One region of the Sorangium sp. So ce834 genome, then DNA from elsewhere that is predicted to be linked to it. Evidence: riboswitches for the same ligand, from Rfam matches in the RefSeq annotation. Region 1 holds a riboswitch; each other region holds the start of a gene.

Region 1 (7,535 bases):
TCGACGGGGACGACGCCCTGCACGTGGGCGGCGGGGACGCGTTCGGCGTCGGCGGCGCGAGCGAGAACGGCTATGCCGCGCTCATCCGCGCCAGCGTTGTCGCGAGCGTCGTCGGGGGAAGCCAGACGCCGGTGAACGAGGGGAGCTCGTCGCAGTACCTCGAGCTGACGCCGGACGCGTGCGAGGACGACAGCGCGACGTCGCCCATCGCGTTCGTCGGCCACACGAGCGCCCTGGCGATCGCCTGGAACCCGTCGGGGGACGAGTACTCGTCCCCCGCGGGGCAGTGCTACTCGGCCGGGAGCGCCTCGGATTTCTGGGAGATCGGGGTGACGCCGAAGGTGACGCTCTATTTCCCCGACGGCGCGCCGGACGCCGACAGCGACGGCGTGCCGGACGGCGCGGACAACGCCTACCTCACGGCGAACGCGAACCAGCGAGACACCGACGGCGATGGATTCGGGAACATCGCGGACGCGGATCTCGACAACGACGGCGACGTGGACACCGCCGATTACAACATCCTGGTGGCGTCGTGGAGCACCCAGCTGGGCGACCCCGGGTACAACCAGCACGCCGACTTCAATGGAGATGGGAGCATCAACACCGCCGATTACAACATCTATCTCGCGCGGTACGGCACGTCGGCGCCGTTCTACTGATCAGCACGCGGGCGCGCGCCGCGCCGGGTTCACCCCGGCGCGGCGCGCGCTCGCCTTCGGAGGTCTCATGGTTTCTCGTATCACGCGCGCGAGCGTGCTCCTGTCGGTGCTCACGATCATCGCCTGTTCCTCCGAGGGCTCGCCGTCCGGGAGCGGCCCCGGGGGAATGGGAGGAACGGCAGCGCAGGGATCCGGCGGCGCGACCGGTCAGGGAGGGGCCACCGGTTCGGGCGGCGGCGCGAGCACGTCGTCGAACGACGCCGGGAGCGGCGCGGGCGGCGCAGGGGGATCTGGCGGCGACGGCGCAGGCGGAGACGGCGGCGGCGCAGGCGGAGACGGCGGCGCAGGCGGAAACGGCGGCGCGGGCGGCGGCGGCGCGGGCGGCGCAGGGGGGTCTGGCGGCGACGGCGGCGCGGGCGGCGACGGCGGCGGCGTGGGCAGCGGCGGTGCCGCGGGCGACGGCGGCGCGGGCGGCGACGGCGGCAGCGGCGTGGGCGGCGGCGGCGTCGACTGCACGGGAGCGGAAACGGTGTTCGCCTCCGAGGTGGTAAGCCACCTCTTCGGGCCCGGCCCGAACTACGGACAGGACAGGTTCCCGAACATCGCCTTCGGTCCTCCCAAGGGCGGAGGTTGCTGCGGGGGCTCGACCGACGTGGTGTCCCTCGGCAACGGCGGCACCGTCACCTTGGGCTTCTCGGGCAACCTCATCGTCGACGGGCCAGGACCGGACTTCATCGTCTTCGAGAACCCCTTCGAGACCGGCCCGACCTCCGTGTTCGCCGAGCTCGCGACCGTCGAGGTGAGCCAGAACGGCGTCGACTGGATCGCCTTCCCGTGCACCGCCGCGGCGGCCCCCTACGGCTCCTGCGCCGGCTGGCACCCCGTGCTGGCGAACCCCGACACGAACATCCTCGATCCAACCGACCCCGAGGTCGCGGGCGGCGACGCCTTCGACCTCGCCGATCTCGATCTCAGCTTCGCGCGCTACGTGCGAATCACCGATCGGCCGGATTTGACGGGCGCGACGGGCGTCTTCGATCTCGACGCCGTGGCGATCGCCAACGCATCCTGCCCCTAGCTCGACGATCTGCGCGCCGTCGCGCACCGCTGACGCGCAAACCTCGCTCGACCGTGCACGCCCTCTCGTTCCGAAGAGCGTCGGACAGGCAGCACAGGCCTGGACGGTCGCGAGCGCATCCGTCGTTGGACAGCGATCGCGCCACATCCATGCGCTCGCCCGGATCCCCAACATATCGCTTGACCGGGGTCGCGCACCGCAATATGTAGTGCCTCATGTTGGTGCCTCGGGCTTCGGCCCGGGGCTTAAAAGGGAACCCGGTGCGAATCCGGGGCTGCCCCGCAGCGGTAAGCGAGAACGATCTCCACGACGAGCACTGGCCCTCCGGGCTGGGAAGCGGTGGACCGTAGGAAGCCGGCGAGAGCCGGAGCGCTCGCGAGCCCGAAGACCTGCCGACATCCTGCGCTGGGGAGACATCCTGCGCCGGTTTGGCCTGGAAGCCTCGAGGGAGGCGGGGAGGTCCGAGCTGGCGCTGATCCTCGCGCCCGTCCCGGTTCCGACCCCCTCCCGCGTTGTCTTCCTTTCGCCCGCGGGGGCGAGCGGTCGGTCCGAAGGCTCTCCTGGAGAGCCGGCGCACTCGCGCGCATCGGCTGGCCTCTTCGCTCTCGCGGTCTCGACGCGAGCGGTCTGGAACCGCTCCGAACGAAGCGTGACGAGGAGGATTGCCATGCTGAGCGACACAGTGACGACGAGCAACGGCGCGGCGCCGTTGCGGGCGCGGAGCGCGAGGACCGGAGGCGCCGAGGAGGCGCCCCCGCACACGACGATGCGGGTGAAGAAGCGCAACGGGTCGAGCGAGCCCGTCGACGTCAACAAGATCGTCCGGGCGGTGAGCCGCTGCTGCCTCGCCCTGTCCGACGTGGACGCGCTCCGCGTCGCCACAAAGACGATCAGCGGCCTCTACGACGGCGCGACGACGCGCGAGCTCGACCAGCTCTCCATCCAGACGGCGGCGTCGCTCATCGCGGATGAGCCCCAGTACGCGAAGCTCGCGGCGCGCCTGCTCGCGACCTATATCGACAAGGAGGTCCGCAATCAGGAGATCCACGCCTTCTCGCAGTCCGTCGCCGTCGGGCGGCGGCTCGGCCTCATCAACGAGCGGCTCCACGGGTTCGTCGCGCAGAACGCCCGCAAGCTGAACGACGCGATCGAGCCGGGCCGGGACCATGAGCTCGAGTACTTCGGCTTGCGGACCCTCTACGATCGCTATCTCCTCAAGCACCCCGAGACGCGCCTCGTCATCGAGACGCCGCAGCAGTTCTTCCTCCGGATCGCCTGCGCGCTGTCCGAGACGGCGGCGCAGGCCGTCGAGCTCTATCGCCTCTTCTCGTCGCTCGACTACCTCCCGAGCTCGCCCACGCTGTTCAACGCCGGGACGAGCCACGAGCAGCTCTCGAGCTGCTTCCTGCTCGACTCGCCGGAGGACCACCTCGAGACCATCTACCAGCGCTACACCGACGTCGCGATGCTCTCGAAGTTCTCGGGCGGCATCGGGCTCGCCTACCACCGCGTGCGGTCGCGCGGCTCGCTCATCGAGAGCACCAACGGGCACTCCAGCGGGATCGTGCCGTGGCTCAAGACGCTCGACGCGTCCGTCGCGGCCGTGAACCAGGGCGGCAAGCGCAAGGGCGCCTGCTGCGTCTACCTCGAGCCGTGGCACGCCGACGTCGAGGAGTTCCTCGCGCTGCGCGACAACACCGGAGACGAGGCCGCGCGCACGCACAACCTGAACCTGGCGAGCTGGGTCCCGGACCTGTTCATGAAGCGGGTCGAGGCGGACGGCGAATGGAGCCTGTTCGATCCCAAGGACGTGCCCGATCTCCCCGATCTCTATGGCGACGAGTTCGAGCGCCGTTATGCCGAGGCCGAGCGGGCGGGCCTCGCCAAGAAGACGATGAAGGCGCGCGAGCTCTACGCGCGGATGATGCGCACGCTCGCGCAGACGGGCAACGGCTGGATGACGTTCAAGGACAAGGCGAACCGCGCCTGCAACCAGACGGCGCTGCCGGGCCGGACCGTGCACCTCTCGAACCTCTGCACCGAGATCGTGGAGGTGACCTCGAAGGAGGAGACGGCGGTCTGCAATCTCGGCTCGATCAACCTCGCGCGCCACACGGCCGCGCGCGCGGACGGCACCGTCGCGTTCGATTTCGAGAAGCTCGCGCGCACGGTGCGGACGGCGATCCGCCAGCTCGATCGCGTCATCGACCTCAACTACTACCCCATCGCCTCGACGAGGCGCTCGAACCTCCGCTGGCGGCCGGTGGGCCTCGGGCTCATGGGCTTGCAGGACGTGTTCTTTCAGATGCGCCTGCCCTTCGACGCGGAGGCCGCGCGGGAGCTCTCGAGGCGGATCTCCGAGGAGGTGTACTACCACGCGCTCTCGACGTCCGCGGACCTCGCCGCCGAGAAGGGGCGCCACCCGGCCTTCGACGAGACGCGCGCGGCGCGCGGCGAGCTCCAGTTCGACGCGTGGGGCCTCGTGCCGCAGGACGAAGCGCGCTGGGAGGCGCTCCGCGCCCGCATCCGCGCCGAGGGGCTGCGGAACTCGCTGCTCGTCGCGATCGCGCCGACCGCCACGATCGCGTCGATCGCCGGCTGCTATGAGTGCATCGAGCCGCAGGTGTCGAACCTGTTCAAGCGCGAGACGCTCTCGGGCGACTTCCTGCAGATGAACCGCTATCTCGTCGCGGAGCTCAAGCAGCGCGGCGCCTGGACCGACGCGGTGCGCGCCCGGCTCAAGCTCGCGGAGGGCTCGGTCCAGGGGCTCGAGGAGCTGCCCGAGGAGGTCCGCGCCGTGTACCGGACGGCGTGGGAGATCCCGATGCGGTCGCTCATCGACATGGCCGCGGATCGCGGCGCCTTCATCGACCAGAGCCAGTCGCTGAACCTCTTCGTCGAGAACCCCACCATCGGCCAGCTCTCGAGCATGTACTTCCACGCATGGAAGAAGGGGCTCAAGACGACCTATTACCTGCGCTCGCGCCCCGCGACGCGCATCGCCAAGGCGACCGTGGGCGCGGCGCCGGACCTCCCGCCTGCGCCGGCGAAGGCGGCCGCGGACGTGGCGTGCGCGCTCGAGAACCCCGAGTCCTGCGAGGCGTGCCAGTGAGCCGCGTGAGCCGCCCCGCGCGCCTGCTCGATCCGGGCCTCTGCCTCACGCTGCGCCCGATGGGGTATCCGGCCTTCTTCGAGATGTACCGCGCCGCCATCAAGAACACATGGACGGTCGAGGAGGTCGACTTCTCGACGGACGTGGGCGACCTGCGGAGGATGACCGCCGCGGAGCGCCACCTCGTGCAGCGCCTCGTCGCGTTCTTCGCCACGGGAGACTCCATCGTGGCGAACAACCTCGTGCTCAACCTGTACAGGCACATCAACGCCCCGGAGGCGCGGATGTACCTGTCGCGGCAGCTCTATGAAGAGGCATTGCACGTCCAGTTCTATCTGACGCTCCTCGACACGTACATCCCCGATCCGGAGGAGCGCCACCGCGCCTTCGCCGCGGTCGAGAGCATCCCCTCGATCCGGAAGAAGGCCGATTTCTGCATGCGCTGGCTCGACTCCATCGAGTCGCTGGGGAGGCTCGAGTCGCGCTCCGAGAGGCGGCAGTTCCTCCTCAACCTCGTCTGCTTCGCCGCGTGCGTCGAGGGGCTCTTCTTCTTCGGCGCGTTCGCGTACGTGTACTTCCTGCGCTCGCGCGGCCTGCTCCACGGGCTCGCCGCGGGGACGAGCTGGGTCTTCCGCGACGAGAGCGCGCACATGCGCTTCGCCTTCGAGGTCGTGAGCACCGTGCGGCGCGAGGAGCCCGAGCTCTTCGACGCCGGCCTCTCGCGGTCGATCCTCGACATGATGGATGAGGCGATCGAGTGTGAGGCCCAGTTCGCGGAGGATCTCCTCGGCGCCGGCGTCGCGGGCCTGTCGGCGCGCGACGTGCGCCGCTACCTCGAGTTCTGCGCCGATCAGCGGCTCGTCACGCTCGGCATGCCGCGGCGCTACGGGGGGAAGAACCCGCTGTCCTTCATGGATCTGCAGGACGTCCAGGAGGTCACGAACTTCTTCGAGCGCCGCGTCTCGGCGTATCAGGTCGGCGTCGCCGGGGAGGTCGTCCTCGATGCCTCCTTCTGACATCGAGCGGGCCGCGCGCGGCCGCGTCGTCCTCGTCGCGCTCGACACGCACGGCACGCCCAGGGGCGTGCCGCCGCTCCAAACCATTCAATCGTCCTGAGAAGGGAACGGGGTCTCACCATGTCCGTGCTCGCAACATGTCTCGGTTATCCGCGTTTCGGCGTCGCTCGAGAGCTGAAGAAGGCGCTCGAGAGCTACTGGTCGAAGAGCTCGCCTGCGACCGAGCTCGAGGCGACGGCCTCGATGCTCCGCCGCCGGCACTGGTCTGCGATGAGCTCGCTGGGCATCGACCACATCCCGAGCAACGACTTCTCGCTCTATGACCACATGCTCGACATGGCGATCGCCGTCGGCGCCGTGCCGGCGCGCTATCGCGCCATCTCCGATCCGCTCGTTCGCTACTTCGCGATGGCGCGGGGCCTCCAGGATCGCGCCGCGGGCGTCGACGTCGCCGCGCTGGAGATGACGAAGTGGTTCGACACGAACTATCACTACATCGTCCCCGAGCTCGACGCCGGGCAGCGGTTCGAGCTGGACGCGTCGAAGCTCGTGAGCGAGATCGAGGAGGCGCGGGCGCTCGGCGTCGAGACCCGTCCCGTGGTGGTCGGGCCGGCCACCCTCCTGCTCCTCTCGAAGCTGGCGCCGGGGTCGCCGTCCGGCGCCAGCACGCTGGACCTCCTGGATCGGCTGCTCCCGGTCTACGAGGCGCTGCTCGGGACGCTCGCGGACCGGAACGTCGCGTGGGTCCAGGTCGACGAGCCGTGCCTCGCGCTGGACCTCGACGCGCGCGCGCAGGACGCCTGCCGGCGGGCGTTCGCCCGGCTCGCCGCGTGCGCGAAGCGGCCTCGAGTCCTCCTCGCGACGTACTTCGGCGCGCTGGGCGAGAACCTCTCGCTCGCCGCCGCGTCGGGCGCCGACGCGCTCCACGTGGACCTGGTGCGCGCGCCGGAGCAGCTCGACGCCGCCCTCGCCGCGCTCCCGCGGTCGATGTCCCTCTCGGTGGGCGTGGTCGACGGCCGGAACATCTGGCGCACCGACCTCGACGCCGCGCACCGGCTGGTCCGGCGCGCGGTCGCGGCGCTCGGGCCGGAGCGGGTCGTGGTGGCGCCGTCGTGCTCGCTCTTGCACGTGCCCGTCGACCTGTCCGCCGAGAAGCGGCTGGACGCCGAGCTGCTCCGCTGGATGGCGTTCGCCGCGCAGAAGCTGGCCGAGCTGCGCGCGCTCGCCGACGCCGCCGCGACGGACGCGCCAGGCTCGGCGCTGTTCGCCGAAGCGCGGAGCGCGCTCGCCGCGCGGCGCGCCTCGAAGCGGACCCGGAACCCGGAGGTCCGCGCGCGGGTCGCCGCGGTGGACGAAGGGATGCTGCGCCGGGCGTCGGCGTTCCCCGAGCGAGCGGGGAAGCAGCGCGCGCGCTTCGGCCTCCCGGCGTTCCCCACGACGACGATCGGCTCCTTCCCGCAGACGGGCGACGTGCGCGGCGCGCGCGCCGCGCTGCGCGCGGGCCGGATGACGCCGGAGCAGTACGAGCGCTTCCTGAAGGACGAGACGCGGCGCTGCGTGGAGAAGCAGGAGGCGATCGGGCTCGACGTCCTCGTGCACGGCGAGTTCGAGCGCAACGACATGGTGGAGTACTTCGGCGAGCAGCTCGACGGCTTCGCCTTCACCGA
Region 2 (7,535 bases), 5.7 Mb from region 1:
GACCTCACCGCCGCCAACGAGCTGGAAGCCCAGGCCTTCGCCGCGCTCTTCGGCAGCGAGGACCAACAGCTCGGAATGAAAGCGTTCCTGGCGAAATCGCAGGCCACGTTCACAGGAAAGTGAGTTTCCGAACAGCGCGCCAGAAGACCCAAAAAAAGACCGCGTGTCATGCTGGAGGGGGGCCAGACATGACCGCGGTAGGGAAACCGCAGCGGCGCGGAGAACGTCCGCTGCGGTGCTCGAGATAGCCCGCACGCGCTCCGGGCCGGGGGGGGAAACCGCGCCGGTGCGCATGCGGTGCTCGGAGTGTGGCACCCGGAAGCAGGTTGTCGATAACAAAGTGCAACCGATGCACGCGGATGAGCGGATTGCTCCCAGCACGATGACAGCCAGGAGACGGCGCAGCGCGCACACCGCCGATTCCCGCGAATGCGCGTTCGAGCCGGGCATACCCGCGCGGGAGCAGCGTCCGGCGGAGTCGCTCGCCGCACGCTCGAAAAGAGAGCACGAGAGCCCGCCCCGTCACGTCAGGCTCCGCGACGAAGCGAGCCAGACACGGAACACTTGCTCACAAGTAAAGAGCCAGGACGAACAAAGCACACTGCGGCGAGAAAATCACCGGAACGTGCGCCGCACGCGCGGGGCGGCGCACGCTCCGAGCGGGCCCCGGGGGCGAGCGGCGATCCCAGGACGAGCAAGTAAAGAGACTTTAACTACAGAAACACATCGCTTGCAGCTTTTTCGAGGAAGCTTGTCCGCGTGCGTCTCGGTCAATTTCGCGGACTCCACGTTGCGCGCGGAGGACGCGAACGCGCATCGCGCTGCCTGTCGGCGCGACAGGGCGGCGCCACGCGCGCAGGACACCACGGCAGCGGCGGACCGGCCGCTCGCAATGGCGCGAGGGCGGGCGCGGGACAGCGCGGGCCCCCGCCGCGCCGGACCTCCGGACGCCGGGAGCGCTCCGCGGACCGCGGCGGGCTGGACGGCACGCGGCGGCAGCCCGCGCGCGCGGTTCGTCACGGAGCTCGGTCCGGCGTGAGGTGCGCCCGCGCGGACCGCGGAGACAGCCGCCGCGAGCGCACCCGCGCGCGCCGCGAGACGGCCGCCGCGAGCGCACCCGCGCGCGCCGCGAGACGGCCGCCGCGAGCGCACCCGCGCGCGCCGCGAGACGGCCGCCGCGAGCGCACCCGCGCGCGCCGCGAGACGGCCGCCGCGAGCGCACCCGCGCGCGCCGCGAGACGGCCGCCGCGAGCGCACCCGCGCGCGCCGCGAGACGGCCGCCGCGAACGCGCCCGCGCGCCTCGGGGCAGCCCCGCGAGGCGAGCGCCTGCCCCGCGGCCGCGGCGCGACGTCCTTGACGCCGGGCGCGAAACGGGACTACCGAGCATCCATCTGACAATCCACACCTCGGGTGCCCTCTGGGCATAACAGGGAAGCCGGTGCGAAACCGGCGCGGTACCGCCACCGTGAGTGGGGAGCCGCCTCCAAAGACCACTGGGCCTCTGAAGAGGCCTGGGAAGGTGGACGCGGCGCTGGGAGCCCGAAAGGCTCCCTGAACCCATGAGCCGGGAGACCTACCCGAGCTCCCCACGAGGTGCAGCTTGCGCACGTCTTCGTGGCGTTCGGGTGCGGACTTCACCCGGAGCGCCGAAATCGGTCTTCACGGCCGCGCTATATCCATCGCCGCCGTGCTCTTCGCGACGCTGCTCGCGCCCCGGCCCGCGGCCGCGATGCACCTCGCGGAGGGCGTCCTGCCGCTCGGCTGGTGCGCGGTCTGGAACGCGCTCGCCCTGCCCTTCGTCGCCGTCGCCCTCCACCTGCTCCGGCGCCGCACCCGGAACGACGCCTTCTACAAGCCGTTCGTCGGCCTCATCGCCGCCGCCGTCTTCGCGATCTCGTGCATGCCCGTGCCGGTGCCGACCGCAGGGACCTGCTCCCACCCGTGCGGCACCGGGCTCGCCGCGGTGCTCATCGGCCCCTGGATGACCGTCCTCGTCACCGTGGTGGCGCTCCTCATCCAGGCCCTCTTCCTCGCCCACGGCGGGCTCACCACGCTCGGCGCCGACGTCGCGTCGATGGGCATCGCGGGCGCGTTCACCGGATATCTCGTCTTCCGGCTCGCGCGGCGCTGCGGCGCGAGCCTCTGGGTCGCGGGGTTCCTGGCCGGCGTGACGTCCGACTGGGCCACGTACGCGACCACGGCGCTCGAGCTCGCGCTCGGGCTCGCGGGCGACGGGTCGGTGGGATCCATGTTCACCGGCGTCGCCCTCGCCTTCGTCCCCACCCAGCTGCCGCTCGGCCTGCTCGAGGGCGCCATGACCGCGGGAGCGCTCGTCTTCCTGCGCGCCCGGCGGCCCGACATCCTCGAGCGGCTCCAGGTCGTCCCGCTCCCCGCGGGGGCGTCGTGACGCGGCGGGCCGCGCACCGCGCGCTGCCGGCGCTCGCGGGGGGCGCGCGCGCCGCGGCGCTGCGGCTCGCCGCCGCGCTCCCGGCCGCCGCCGCGCTCTGCCTCGCCGCGTGCGGCAACGCCTCGTGGGACGGGATCGACGAGGCCGTCGTCCGTCGCGTGGCCGAGGACGCCGGCCGCCACGACACGGGGCCGCTGTTCGCGGGCCTCGAGGGCGACCTCCTGCTCTTCGCGTTCCTCTGGGCAGGGCTCCTCTCCGGCTTCGCCCTCGGCTACTTCTCGCGCGTGCTCTTCGTGGAGCGCGCCGGCCAGCCCGCCGGCAAGCCCGGCGGCGACGGGCTCCGTGCGGATTGATCCCCCCGCGCGGCTCCGCGACGTGGATCCCCGGCTCCGCCTCGGGGCCGCCGTGGCCGCGTGCTGCGTCGCCGCGGGCGCGCGCTCGCCCTGGACGCCGGCCGCGCTGCTCGCCGTCGCGTGCGCGGCCCTCGCCCTCCAGGGCATGAGCGCGGGCGCCATCCTCCGCGCCTTCGCGCCCGCCGCGTGGCTCGGAGGGCTCGCCGCGGCCCTCGCGCTCGCGCTCACCCCGGGCGCGCCGCTCCTCGCGGGCGCGCCGTTCCCGCTCGACGCGATCGCGCGCGACGGGGCCCGCCGCGCCGCGGCCATCGCCGCGCGCGTCCTCGCGGCCGCCGCGGTGCTCCGGTGGCTCTCGAGCGCCGCCGCGCCCGCCGAGATCGAGGCGGCCCTCGCCGGGCTCGGCGCGCCCGCGGCCCTGGTCGAGCTGCTCGCGCTCGCGCGGCGCTTCGCCGGCGTGCTCCAGCGCGCCGCCGACAGCGCGTGGAGCGCCGCCGCGCTCCGCGGCGGGTTCGCGCGCCCGGGCGCCGCCGCGCGCTCGGCCGGCGCCGTCGCGGGCGTCGTGGCGCTCCGCACCCTGGAGCGCTCCGAGCACGCCGCCGTCGCCATGCAGCTCCGCGGCTACCGGGGGGAGCTCCCCGTCGCCGACCGCCGGCCGAGCGCGCCCGCCGCGAACCTCGCGTTCGCCGCCCTCGCCCTCGCGGCCCTCGGCCTCAGCGTCGCCGCCGGAGCGGCGGGATGAGCGCGATCGCCCTCCGCGCCCCCAGGGTCGGCTACCGCGGCGCCGAGCCCGCGCTGCGCGACGTGCGCCTCGACGTCGCCGAGGGCGAGTCCGTGGCGGTGCTCGGCGGCAACGGCGCCGGCAAGACCGCGCTGCTCCGGACGCTCGTCGGGCTCCTCCCCGCGCCCGGCGGCAGCGTCGAGATCGCGGGCCGCCGCGTGGGCTCGCCCTCGGACGCCGTGGCCGCGGGCGCCGCGCTCGTGCTCCAGGACCCGGACGACCAGCTGCTCGGCGCGACGCTCCTCGACGACGTCCTGTTCGGCCCGCGGAACCTGGGCCTGCCCGCGCCCGAGGCGCGGCGCCGCGCCGAGGCGGCGCTCGCGGCCGTGCAGATCGCGCACCTCGCCGGCCGCGCGATCGAGGCGCTGAGCTTCGGCGAGCGCAAGCGCGCGTGCATCGCCGGGATGCTCGCGATGCAGCCGCGCGTGCTCCTGCTCGACGAGCCGACCGCGGGGCTCGACCCGGAGGGCGAGCTCTCCCTGTGCCGGACGCTGCGCGCGCTCTCCGAGCAACAGGGCACCACGCTGGTCGCCGCGACGCACGCGGTCGACCTCGTGCCGCTCTTCGCGACGCGCGCGGTGCTGCTCGGCGACGGGCAGGTCCTCGCGGACGGGCCGCCGCGGGAGGTGTTCGCGGCCGGCGAGCTGCTCGCGCGGGCGCGGCTCCGGCGGCCGTGGGTCGCGGAGCTCTGGGCCCGGATGAGCCCGGCCGAGCCAGTCCACCCGCGCGGCCGCGCAGGGCTCCCGCTCACCCTGGAGGAGGCGCTCGCATGCATGACGAAGGGCTCCTGCTGATCGGCCACGGCAGCCGCGACGCCGCGTCGAACGCCGAGTTCGAGGCGCTCGTGGCCGATTACGGCGCGTCGCGGCCCGGGCTCGTGGTGCAGCACGGCTACATCGAGCTCGCGACGCCGTACCTCGCCGACGCGCTCGCGGCGCTCGCGGCGCGGGTGTCCCGGGTGGCGGTCGTGCCGCTGTTCCTGTTCGCGGCCGGGCACGTGAAGAACGACATCCCCCTGGCGCTCGAGCAGGCGCGGGCCGCGCACCCGGGCGTGCGCTTCTCGGCGGCGCGGCACCTCGGCGTGCACCCGGCGCTCGCGGAGGTCGCGTTCGAGCGCGCCGCGTCCGCGCTGCCGGACGACCCGGCGGCGCGCGCCCGGACGGCGCTCGTCGTGGTGGGGCGCGGGTCCAGCGACCCGGACGCGAACGGCGATTTCTGCAAGATGACGCGCCTCATCGGCGAGGGCCGGGGGCTGCTCCTGGTCGAGCCGACCTTCATCGGCGTCACGCGGCCCTCGGTCGAGGAGACGCTGGAGCGCGTCGCGCGCCAGCGGCCCGAGCGCGTCGTCGTGCTCCCCTATTTCCTCTTCGCCGGCCGGCTCATGACGAAGCTCGCCGAGCAGGTCGACCGCTTCGCGTCGACGTACCCGTGGATCCGCGCGTCGCTCGCGCCCCACCTCGGCCGGTCGAGCGCACTCTCGGGGCTGATCGACGAGCGCGCGCGCCAGGCGCTCGCCGGCGAGTCTCCCCTCCCCTGCGACACGTGCATGTACCGCACGGCCATGCCGGGGCTCGCCCGGGAGGTCGGCGGGCTCAAGGCGATGCTCTACAGCGTGCGCCACACGCTCACGCACACGCAGGCGTCGAACCACCCGCACGCCCACCGCCCGCTGCGCAAGCACGTGCTCGTCTGCGGCAACGCCGACTGCGTGGACCGCGGCAGCCTGGCGCTGCTCGAGTCGCTGCGCCGCCGCGTGAAGCAGGCCGGCCAGCAGCAGCAGATCCGCGTGACGAGGACGTCGTGCATGGGGCGCTGCGGCGAGGGGCCGACGGTCGCCGTCTACCCGGACGGCGTGTGGTACCGCGGCGTCCGCGAGGAGGACGCGAAGGACCTCGTGGAGGAGCACCTGCTCGGCGACCGGCTGGTGGCGCGGATCGTCGACGACATCATGCAGTGAGGCACGGCGCCCGGAGCCGCGCTCGAGCGTGGATCTCTGAAGCGCGGAGATAGCCCTTCCGTGGCCCCTGCCCGCGTCCCGCGCCGGGCGTCGCCCGATTTGACTCGTTTGTCCAAATGAGTCATATCAGTTCCGTGCCCGTCCGCCGCCCCGAAAAGCCCCGCGACCCTGCCCGGCGCACCAGGATCCTCGAGGCCGCCAGGCGCCTCTTCGCCGAGCGCGGCTTCAAGGGCGTGAACCTCGACGCCGTCGCCGCCGAGGCCGGCTGCGCGAAGGGCGCCCTCTACCTGGAGTTCGCCGACAAGGAGGCCCTCCTGCGCGAGGTGGTCGAGCAGGCCTTCGCCGCGATCCGCGCCCGCTTCGCCGCCGAGGTGATGGGCCTCGAGTCCCCGCTCGAGCGCCTCGTCGCGACCCTCCGCTTCGCCTACCGCCAGCAGGCCGCGGAGCCGCTCTTCGGCAAGCTCCTCCGCGAGGACCCCGACCTCCGCGCGCTCCGCCTGCAGGACGACGCCGCGAGCGCCGCCGCCGCGAAGGCGCAGGTCGCCCAGATCGCCGGCTGGGTCGACGAGGGCATCGCGCGCGGCGAGATCCGGCCCGACGTCGATCGCGACGCGATCCCCTTCGTGCTCGGCGTGCTGCGCTTCGCGCCCCAGCACCTCGGGCTGGTCACGTCGTTCGGCACCTTCGCCGGCGAGCGCGCGCTCGACGCGATCGCCGACGTCTTCCGCGCCGGCCTGGCCGCGCGCCCGGCGGCGGCCTCCACGAAGACGACCTCCACGAAGACGACCTCCACGGAGGCGACGGCCACCAAGCAGCGCGCGACCGCGTCGCGCGCGAGGAGCAAGCGATGAACCAGGCGATCGAGGTGAACGCGCTCGGCAAGCGCTTCGGGAAGGTCACGGCCGTGGACGGCGTGAGCTTCACCGTCGCGGCGGGCGAGATCTTCGGCTTCATGGGGCACAACGGCGCCGGCAAGACGACCACGCTGCGCATGCTCCTCGGCCTGACCCTGCCGACCGCGGGGTCCGCGCGCGTGCTCGGGCGCGATGTCGTCCGCGAGACGCTCGAGGTCCGACGGAGCGCGGGTTACCTGCCCGCGTCGTACGCGCTGCCCCCCGACATGACGGCGCGCGGGTTCCTCCACTATGTCGCCGCGATGTTCGCGCTGCCCCGCGGGGTCGCGGCCGCGCGCGCCGACGCCCTCTTGCGCCGCTTCGGGCTCGAGCGCGAGGCCGACCGCCCCCTGCGCGGCTTCTCCACCGGCATGGCCCAGAAGGTCGGGATCGCCCAGGCGCTGATCAACGAGCCCGCGGTGCTCCTGCTCGACGAGCCGACCTCGGGCCTCGATCCCCTCGGCCGCCACGAGCTCCTCGAGCTGCTCCGCGAGCTCGCGCGCGAGCGCGGCGTCACCGTCGTGTTCTCGTCGCACATCCTCTCCGACGTCGAGGCCCTCTGCCGGCGCGTCGCGGTGATGCACCGCTCGCGCCTCGTCGCCTGCGGCGAGGTCGAGCGCCTCAAGGACGCGCACGGCGCGCGCACCATGGACGATCTCTACCTCGCGCTCGTGCGCAGGGAGGCCGCGTGATCCGCCTCCTGTGGCTCGACTACCTGGCGACGCTCCGCGAGCGGAAGACCTGGCTCTGCGCCGCGATGCTCGCCTACGCCCTGGTCGCGATCCCCGTCGTGCTCGCGCGGCCGCCCGAGCACGTGCGCGCCGCGATGGCCGCCTGGTTCGGCGACGCCGGGCCGTTCCAGACCTTCATGTACGTGTGGATCGACCTGACGATGAACAAGGTGATCGCCTTCGTCCCCGTGGTGCTCGCGAGCGGCGTCGTGCTCCGCGAGCGCGACACCGGCGTGCTGCCGCTCCTCGCCAGCAAGCCGCTCTCGATCCCTCGCTACTTCGCGCTCCGCGCGCTGAGCGCGTGCGCGGTGATGGTGACCCTGCACGCCGCGACCCAGCTCGCCGGCGCCGTCTACTTCACGGCGCGCGTCCCCGGCTTCCGCCCCGGCCCCTTCCTCGGCGCGATGTCGCTCCA
Region 3 (7,535 bases), 4.5 Mb from region 1:
TCGACCGGCTCCATCACCTCGCTGTTGATCTCGCGCGTCACGACCTCGGGGTTCGAGAGCTGCATCTCGTAGCCCTCGCGCCGCATCGTCTCCACGAGGATCGCGAGCTGGAGCTCGCCGCGGCCGAGCACCACGAACGTGTCGGGCACCTCGGTCGGCTCCACCCGGATCGCGAGGTTCTTCATCGCCTCGCGCTCGAGCCGCTCCTTCAGGTGACGGCTCGTCAGGAACTTCGACTGCTTGCTCTTGCCGGCGAAGGTCGACGTGTTGACGCCGATCTTCATCTTGATGGTCGGCTCCTCGACCACGATCCGCGGCAGCGACTCGGGGGTCGCCGGGTCCGCGATCGTGTCGCCGATGGTGACCGAGTCGAGCCCCGCGATGGCGACCACCTCGCCCGCGGCGGCGCTCTCGACCGCGACCCGCTTCAGCCCCTCGTAGGCGTAGAGCATCTTCACGTAGCCGCGCGACTGCCCGCCCTCGCCGAGGAGCGCGACGTCGGCGCCGGACCGGGCGGTGCCCCGGACCACGCGGCCGACCGCGAGCCGGCCCACGTAGTCGTCGTGGGTCGTGTTGCAGACGATGACCTGGAGCGGCCCGTCGGGGTCGCCGGAGGGGCCGGGCACCCGCTCGAGGATGGTCTCGAAGAGCGGCTCCAGGTCCTTGGCCTCGTGCTCGAGCTCGCGCTTCGCCTGGCCGAGCTTCCCGATCGCGTAGAGCGTCGCGAAGTCCATCTGCCCGTCGCTCGCCTCGAGATCGCAGAAGAGGTCGAACACCTCGGAGAGCACCTCGTGGGCGCGCGCGTCGCTCCGGTCGATCTTGTTGATGACCACGATGACCGGGAAGCCGCGCTGGAGGCACTTCGAGAGCACGAACCGCGTCTGCGGCAGCGGGCCCTCGGCGGCGTCGACGAGGAGCAGCGCCCCGTCGGCCATCATCAGGGTGCGCTCGACCTCGCCGCCGAAGTCGGAGTGGCCGGGCGTGTCGACGATGTTGATCTTGACCCCGCGGTACCGGATGCTCGTGTTCTTCGCGAGGATGGTGATGCCGCGCTCCCGCTCGAGATCGTTCGAGTCCATGACGCGCTCGGCCACGACCTCGTTTTCTCGGAAGGCGCCCGCCTGGCGGAGCATGTGGTCGACGAGCGTGGTCTTCCCGTGGTCGACGTGGGCGACGATGGCGATGTTGCGGAGGTCGTTACGCGGCATATACGGCGGCGGCCGTGTAGCACGCGACCCACGGAGGAGCGAGCCCATCCTCGCCAGAGCCCGAACGTTCGGCCGGCGCGCGGACGTCGCGCGGCGAGCGCTCACGTTCAGGTGGCGCGCGCGAGGCGGGCGCGAGCCGCGCGGGCAGGAAGCCCGCGCGAGGCGGGCGCATGGCGAGGGACGCGCGTGGAGCGGGCGAGGTGAGCGGGAGCGATTGACAGCCGGAGGTGCATCCTCCTAGGGTGCGCGCCGCGCTGGTGCCTGGGCGCTCGCTCAGGCTGAATAGGGAACCCGGTGAGATTCCGGGGCTGCCCCGCAGCGGTAAGCGAGAACGACCTCCACCCCACGCACTGGCCCGATGAGGGCTGGGAAGCGGTGGACAGTAGGAAGCCGGCCCGGCCGGAGCGCTCGCGAGCCCGAAGACCTGCCCGCGCCCGGCGACGGGGACACATCCGACGCCGGTTCGACCTGGGAGCCTCGAGGGAGGCGGTGAGGTCCGAGCCGGTGCAGCCCTGCGCACGTCCCGGATCCCGAGCCGCCCCCTGCGTTGCCTTCCGGTCGCCCGCGGGGGCGAGAGGTCGGTCCAGGGCATCGCGCCGTGGGCGACCTTTTCCTCCTCCCGGAGCTCGATGCGAGCGGCCCGGCGCCGCTCCGCGCGATTGCGCGAAGGAGGACATGAATGCTGCGCGAGAACGTCACGAAGGGCCACGGACACCGTCATCGACTCCATCGGATCGCCGCGCTGGCGATCTCGCTGTTCGCCGCGCCGCCAGCGCGCGCCCAGGAAGAGCCCATCGAGGTCACGGTGCACGCGGAGAAGCCGGGCAGCGAGGCCGCCTCGCGCGTCTCGGTCGGGCACCGCGAGCTCGAGCTCAGGCCGCGGCTCCGGCCGGGCGACATCCTCGAGTCGGTCCCCGGGCTCTTCGCCGTGCAGCACGCCGGCGGCGGCAAGGCGAACCAGTACTTCCTGCGCGGCTTCGACGCCGACCACGGGACCGACGTCGCGTTCTTCGTCGACGGGGTGCCCGTCAACCTGGTCAGCCACGGCCACGGGCACGGCTTCACCGACCTCTACTTCATGATCCCGGAGCTCGTGATCGGGCTCGACGGCTACAAGGGGCCCTATTACGCGAGCATCGGCGATTTCGGCACGGCGGGCGCCGTCAACCTCCGCTTCGCCGAGAAGCTCGACGAGAGCACCGCGCAGCTCAGCGTGGGGCAGTACGGCATCCTGCGCGGCCTCGTGATCGCCTCGCCGGAGCTCGGCGACGAATGGCGCGCGGTGGCCGCGGCGGAGGTCTACCGGAACGACGGGCCGTTCCAGAGCCCGGAGCGGCTCAAGCGCTTCAACGTCTACCTGAGGGCGACGCGCGACCTCGGCAGCACCGGCAAGGTCCAGGCGACGTGGATGTCCTACGGCTCGACCTGGCACGGCTCCGGCCAGATCCCGGCGCGCGCCGTGTGCGGGGAGGGGGAGCAGGGCGGTCTGAACCCGCCGCCCTCCGCCTTCGGGCAGCCGTGCATCGATCACTTCGGCGCCGTCGATCCGACCGAGGGCGGGTCGACCGCGCGGCACATGGCGTCGGTCTCCACCTCGACCGCGTGGCGGGACGCCGACCTGAGCGCGATGGCTTACTTCCTCCGCTATCGCTTCACGCTGTACTCGAATTTCACGTTCTTCGCCGAGGATCCGGCCCACGGCGATCAGATCGAGCAGAACGACGACCGCACGGTGCTGGGCGCCGACTTCCGGTTCCGCAAGCAGATCGAGCACCGCGGGGCGAGGTTCACGACCTCGCTCGGCGCGCAGATCCGCGCCGACGCGATCGACAAGTCGCTCCACCACGACGAGGCGCGCGAGCGGCTCGAGGAGCGGGATCGGACCCACGTCGACGAGGGCCAGATCGGCGTGTACGTCGAGCAGGACGCCCGGCTCCGGCGCTGGCTCCGCCTCGTGCTCGGCGTGCGCGGGCAGTGGATCGACGTCAACGTGGACGACCTGCGCGAGGACCTCGAGGGGACGGGGAACCGGTCGAGCGGCGCGCGGGGGCAGATGCAGCTGCTCCCGAAGCTCTCGGCGATCGTCTCGCCGGTTGGCGGGCTCGATCTCTTCGCCCACTACGGGCGCGGCTTCCACTCGAACGACGCCCGGGGCGCGGTGCTGGGCCAGGGGGCGGCGACGCTGATCACCCCGGCGAAGGGCTACGAGGTCGGCGCGAGGGTCGCGCCCGTGCGCGGCCTCTCGCTCAGCGCGGCCGGGTTCCTGCTCGACCTCGACTCCGAGCTGGTCTGGAGCGGCGACGCCGGCGTGACCGAGGCGTCGGGGGAGACGCGGCGTTATGGAATCGAGATCGGCGCGCGCTACCGGCTCGGGAGCTGGCTCTTCGCCGACGTGGACGCGACCTTCACCCGCGCGCGCTTCCGCGCGAACGCCGGCAACGGGAGCGCGGTCGCGCTCGCGCCGACCCGGACGCTGACCGCGGGCATCGGCGTGCGCAGGGCGTTCGGCGCCTTCACGCCGTTCGCGGCGCTCCGGGTGAAGGCGATCGGCGCGCGGCCCGCGACCGAGGACGAGTCGCTCACCGCCGAGGGGTTCACGGTGGTCGACGCGAACGCGGGGCTCCGGTGGAGGAACGTCGAGGCGGCCGTGGACATCCAGAACCTGTTCGACGCGACGTGGCGCGAGGTCCAGTTCGCGAGCGACTCGCGGCTGCCGTACGAGCCGGCCGCGGTCACGGGGATCCACTACTCGCCGGGGTGGCCGTTCACGGCGATCGGGCGGGCGACGCTGTACTGGGAGTAGCCCGGGGGCCAAGAGCGTCGGCCGTCGTTCCTCGCCTTCCGTCATCCGTGTTCCGTCAAGCGCCAGCGCACGATCCTCCGCCGGCGCCGCGCCCGCGCCGCCGGCCGCCGTTGCGAAGCCGCGCGCCCTGGGCTTCCATGCCGCCGGCCCCGTGAGCACCCCGCCGCCCCCCAAGCTCCGCGCGCCGCTCACCCCGCGCGCCCGCGCCGAGCTCGTCGCGACCGGCTGGGAGCTGTTCTCGGCCCTCCTGTTCCTCTCCGCCGTCGTCCCCGCGGCCCTCACCACGCCCTGGCCGGCGATCCTCCTGCTCGCCTCGATGGCCCTCTCGGCCGCGCTCTCGGGCGTGCTCGTCCGCCGCGGCGACCGCGGCTTCGCCATCGCCGCGGCGATCCGCACCCTCTCGTGGCCGCTCGCCGTCTCGCCGCTCGCCCTCCGCGGCCCCCCCGCGGGGCCCCCCTCGTGGCCCGGCCCGCTCGGGATCGGCCACGCGACGCCGCCGTCGTGGCTCGGCCTCCTGGTCACGGCCCTCGCCTTCGGCGTCATGGCCGGCGGCATGCGCCTCGCCATCCACCGCAGCCTGCTCCGCGCCGACGCGGCCGACGGCGGCGCCTCCGAGGCCGCCTCGGCGCGCGCCCTCGCCGCGGCGCTCCGGCCGCGCCTCGCCGAGTCGGCCACGGCCGCCGGCATCGTCGGCGGCCACGTCATGCTGCTCTTCTGCGTCGCGTTCCTCCGCACCCAGAGCCAGGTCGTGTTCCAGGCGTGGTTCGAGGTCGTCCCCCTCCTCGCGCTCTCCGGCACCCTCGGCTTCACCTTCGCCGTGCGCCCCGCCACGCACGCGATCGTCGCCGCCCTCCGGGCCGGCCCGTCCGGCGACCGCGCCCTGCTCGCCCGCGGCCTCGCCCGCGCCGAGCGGCTCCCCGACGTCCTCGCCTCCCTGAACTTCGCGCTCTGGCTCGGGTGCACCGCGATCGGCATCGCCTACGTCCGCCCCGGCGCCACCTTCCGCCCCGGCGCCCCCTTCAGCGCCGCCGACGCGCTCATGCAGCTCGGCTTCGGCGCGCTCTTCGCCTTCGGCGTCTCGTTCTACCAGCGCGCGTGGCACAGGGACTCCGTCGCGCGGGCCGTCGACCTCCTGCGCGCGTGGACCGGCGCGCCCGAGCGCGGCGGCGCGCCCCCGACGCCCCTCCGGCGGCGCATGCTCCGCGACTTCGGGCTGCCGCTCCTGTTCACCGGGCTCCTCTCGCTCTTCTCCTCCATCGGCCTCTACCGCGCGCTCGCGACCGGCTCGTCGTTCAACGAGGACTTCAACGCCATCACCGCGCTCTTCGCCTCGTTCTCCCTCCTCGTGCTCGCCGCCCTCGGCGTCGTCGCGCGGGCGGCGCGCGAGCTCTCGCGGCCGATGGCGCAGCTCGCCCGCGCCGCCGACGAGGTCGCGCGCGGCGAGCTCGGCGCCGCCGTGCCGCGGCTGTCCGGGCCGAAGGAGGTCGTGGGCCTCGGCGAGAGCGTCGAGCGCATGCGGCAGGCGCTGTCCCGGACGATCGACGAGCTCGAGGGCGAGCGCGCCGGCCTCGAGGAGAACGTCGCCGCGCGCACCGCGGAGCTCACGCGCGCCCTCTCCGAGCTGAAGCGGACGCAGGCCGCGCTCATCCAGGGCGAGCGGCTCGCCTCCATCGGCGAGCTCGTCGCCGGCGTCGCGCACGAGATCTATAACCCCCTGAACGCCATCGCCGGCGCCGCCCAGCCGATCGAGGAGCTCGCCGCGGAGCTCCGCGCCGTCCTCGACGCCTACCGCGCCGCCGAGCGCGAGCTCCCGGACGACCGCCGCCGCGCCCTCGAGGCGCTGCGCGAGCAGCTCCAGACCGAGGCGGCGCTCGAGGACCTCGTCGGCATCTCCACCCTCGTCCACCGCGCGGTCGAGCGCAGCGTCCGCATCGTCGCCAACCTGAAGAGCTTCTCGCGCGTCTCCGGCGAGCCGCTGCCCGTCGATCTGCACGCCGGGCTCGAGGAGACGCTGCTCCTGCTCGGCCCGCGGCTCCGCCAGGCGCGCATCGAGGTGGTCCGGCGCTACGGCGACCTGCCGCCCGTCACCTGCCGGAGCGGAGAGATCAACCAGGTCTTCATGAACCTCCTCGTCAACGCCATCCAGGCGCTGGAGGAGGCGAGCGCCGCGCCGCCGGCGCCGGTCGGGGCGGAGGCGGCGGAGGGCGCCGGCGGCGCGGCGGAGGGCCCGCCCGGCGCGCCGGTGATCTGCGTCGAGACCTGGATCGACGAGGACATGGCGGCCGTCGCGATCTCCGACAGCGGGCCCGGCGTGCCGCCCGACCTCGCGCAGCGCATCTTCGATCCGTTCTTCACCACGAAGCCGCGAGGGCACGGGACCGGCCTCGGGCTCTCCATCTCGACGGACATCGTCCGGCGGCACGGCGGCACGCTCGCCCTCGCCCCCGCGGACGGCCGCGCTGGAGATCTGCGCTGCGGCGCGCCCGCCGGGGCGCGCTTCGTCTGTCGCCTGCCCCTCGATCCTCGCCCGGGGAGCGCCCGCCCGCAAGGCGATGCGCCCCCGCCTGCACGGCCGTCCTCGGGCGGCGGCTCGGCCCCGCGGACCGTGGAGGCGCGCCCCGCTCCGCGGACAGCGGAGGCTTGAACCAGCGCGCAATCGGCGCCGGTCTCCCACCCCACCTCCACGCGGAGCGCGCTCCAGATTCCTCCGCACCCGACCGCGGCCCCGTAGACCGGCTGTTTCAAACCGGATACGTTCAGCGAGCGATCCGACTCACCGCACAGCGCAATAAGGCCCCTGAGAGACGCGAACGGCTCTCCGGGGAGCGCTGAGGAGAAACGAAGGCACCATGGAGCGCGCGATTCAGCGACCGGCAGGTCCCAAGGCTTCGAGCACCGATCCGTTGATCGGTAAGGTCGTGGCCGGCCGGTACCGGCTCGAGGCACGGCTTGGCGAAGGCGGCATGGGCGTCGTTTACCGCGCCCGTCACGTGCTGATCGACCGGGTCGTCGCCCTGAAGCTCATCCGGCCCGATCTCCGCGGAGAGACCCATCTCCGCGCGTGGATGCTGCGCGAGGCGCGCGCCGCAAACCGCGTTGATCACGCCCATATCATCGATATCCACGACATCGGCGAGACCGAGGAGGGCGAGCTCTACCTCGTCATGGAGTACCTCGTCGGCACGCCGCTCTCGGCGGAGCTCGCGCGCGGCCCGATGCCGATCGCGCGGTCGGTGGACATCCTCGAGCAGATGTGCGCCGCGCTCGCGCGCGCCCACGACCTCGGCGTCGTGCACCGCGATCTGAAGAGCGACAACATCCTGCTCACCCACCGCGGCGGCCGGAAGGACTTCGTCAAGATCCTCGACTTCGGCCTCGCCGCCATCGCGCGCGACCCGCGCCTCGCCCCGAAGGGCGCGGTGTTCGGGACGCCCGAGTACATGTCGCCCGAGCAGGCCCGCGGCGAGGAGGCGACGGCGCAGTCGGACCTCTACGCGCTCGGCGTGCTCTTCTTCGAGATGCTC

What was found. Region 1 has a riboswitch for cobalamin ahead of WMF20_RS22580 (ribonucleoside-diphosphate reductase subunit alpha). Riboswitches for the same ligand answer to the same signal wherever they lie in the genome.
Region 2: linked by a shared signal. The riboswitch ahead of WMF20_RS02085 (energy-coupling factor ABC transporter permease) and the one ahead of WMF20_RS22580 (ribonucleoside-diphosphate reductase subunit alpha) in region 1 are both predicted to bind cobalamin.
Region 3: linked by a shared signal. The riboswitch ahead of WMF20_RS06505 (TonB-dependent receptor) and the one ahead of WMF20_RS22580 (ribonucleoside-diphosphate reductase subunit alpha) in region 1 are both predicted to bind cobalamin.

The regions. Positions count from the first base shown of each region.
Region 1 is NZ_CP150351.1:6,250,179-6,257,713, forward strand. It holds gene WMF20_RS22570 (dockerin type I domain-containing protein) at 1-662, shown strand, start outside; gene WMF20_RS22575 (hypothetical protein) at 730-1,740, shown strand; cobalamin riboswitch at 1,943-2,151, shown strand; gene WMF20_RS22580 (ribonucleoside-diphosphate reductase subunit alpha) at 2,408-4,852, shown strand; gene WMF20_RS22585 (ribonucleotide-diphosphate reductase subunit beta) at 4,912-5,868, shown strand; gene metE (5-methyltetrahydropteroyltriglutamate--homocysteine S-methyltransferase) at 5,989-7,535, shown strand, end outside.
Region 2 is NZ_CP150351.1:547,732-555,266, reverse strand. It holds gene WMF20_RS02090 (enoyl-CoA hydratase/isomerase family protein) at 1-123, shown strand, start outside; cobalamin riboswitch at 1,393-1,596, shown strand; gene WMF20_RS02085 (energy-coupling factor ABC transporter permease) at 1,731-2,408, shown strand; gene WMF20_RS02080 (hypothetical protein) at 2,405-2,761, shown strand; gene WMF20_RS02075 (CbiQ family ECF transporter T component) at 2,751-3,500, shown strand; gene WMF20_RS02070 (energy-coupling factor ABC transporter ATP-binding protein) at 3,497-4,333, shown strand; gene WMF20_RS02065 (CbiX/SirB N-terminal domain-containing protein) at 4,309-5,496, shown strand; gene WMF20_RS02060 (TetR family transcriptional regulator) at 5,631-6,347, shown strand; gene WMF20_RS02055 (ABC transporter ATP-binding protein) at 6,344-7,081, shown strand; gene WMF20_RS02050 (hypothetical protein) at 7,078-7,535, shown strand, end outside.
Region 3 is NZ_CP150351.1:1,773,825-1,781,359, forward strand. It holds gene typA (translational GTPase TypA) at 1-1,256, opposite strand, end outside; cobalamin riboswitch at 1,447-1,654, shown strand; gene WMF20_RS06505 (TonB-dependent receptor) at 1,888-4,011, shown strand; gene WMF20_RS06510 (sensor histidine kinase) at 4,163-6,655, shown strand; gene WMF20_RS06515 (serine/threonine-protein kinase) at 6,915-7,535, shown strand, end outside.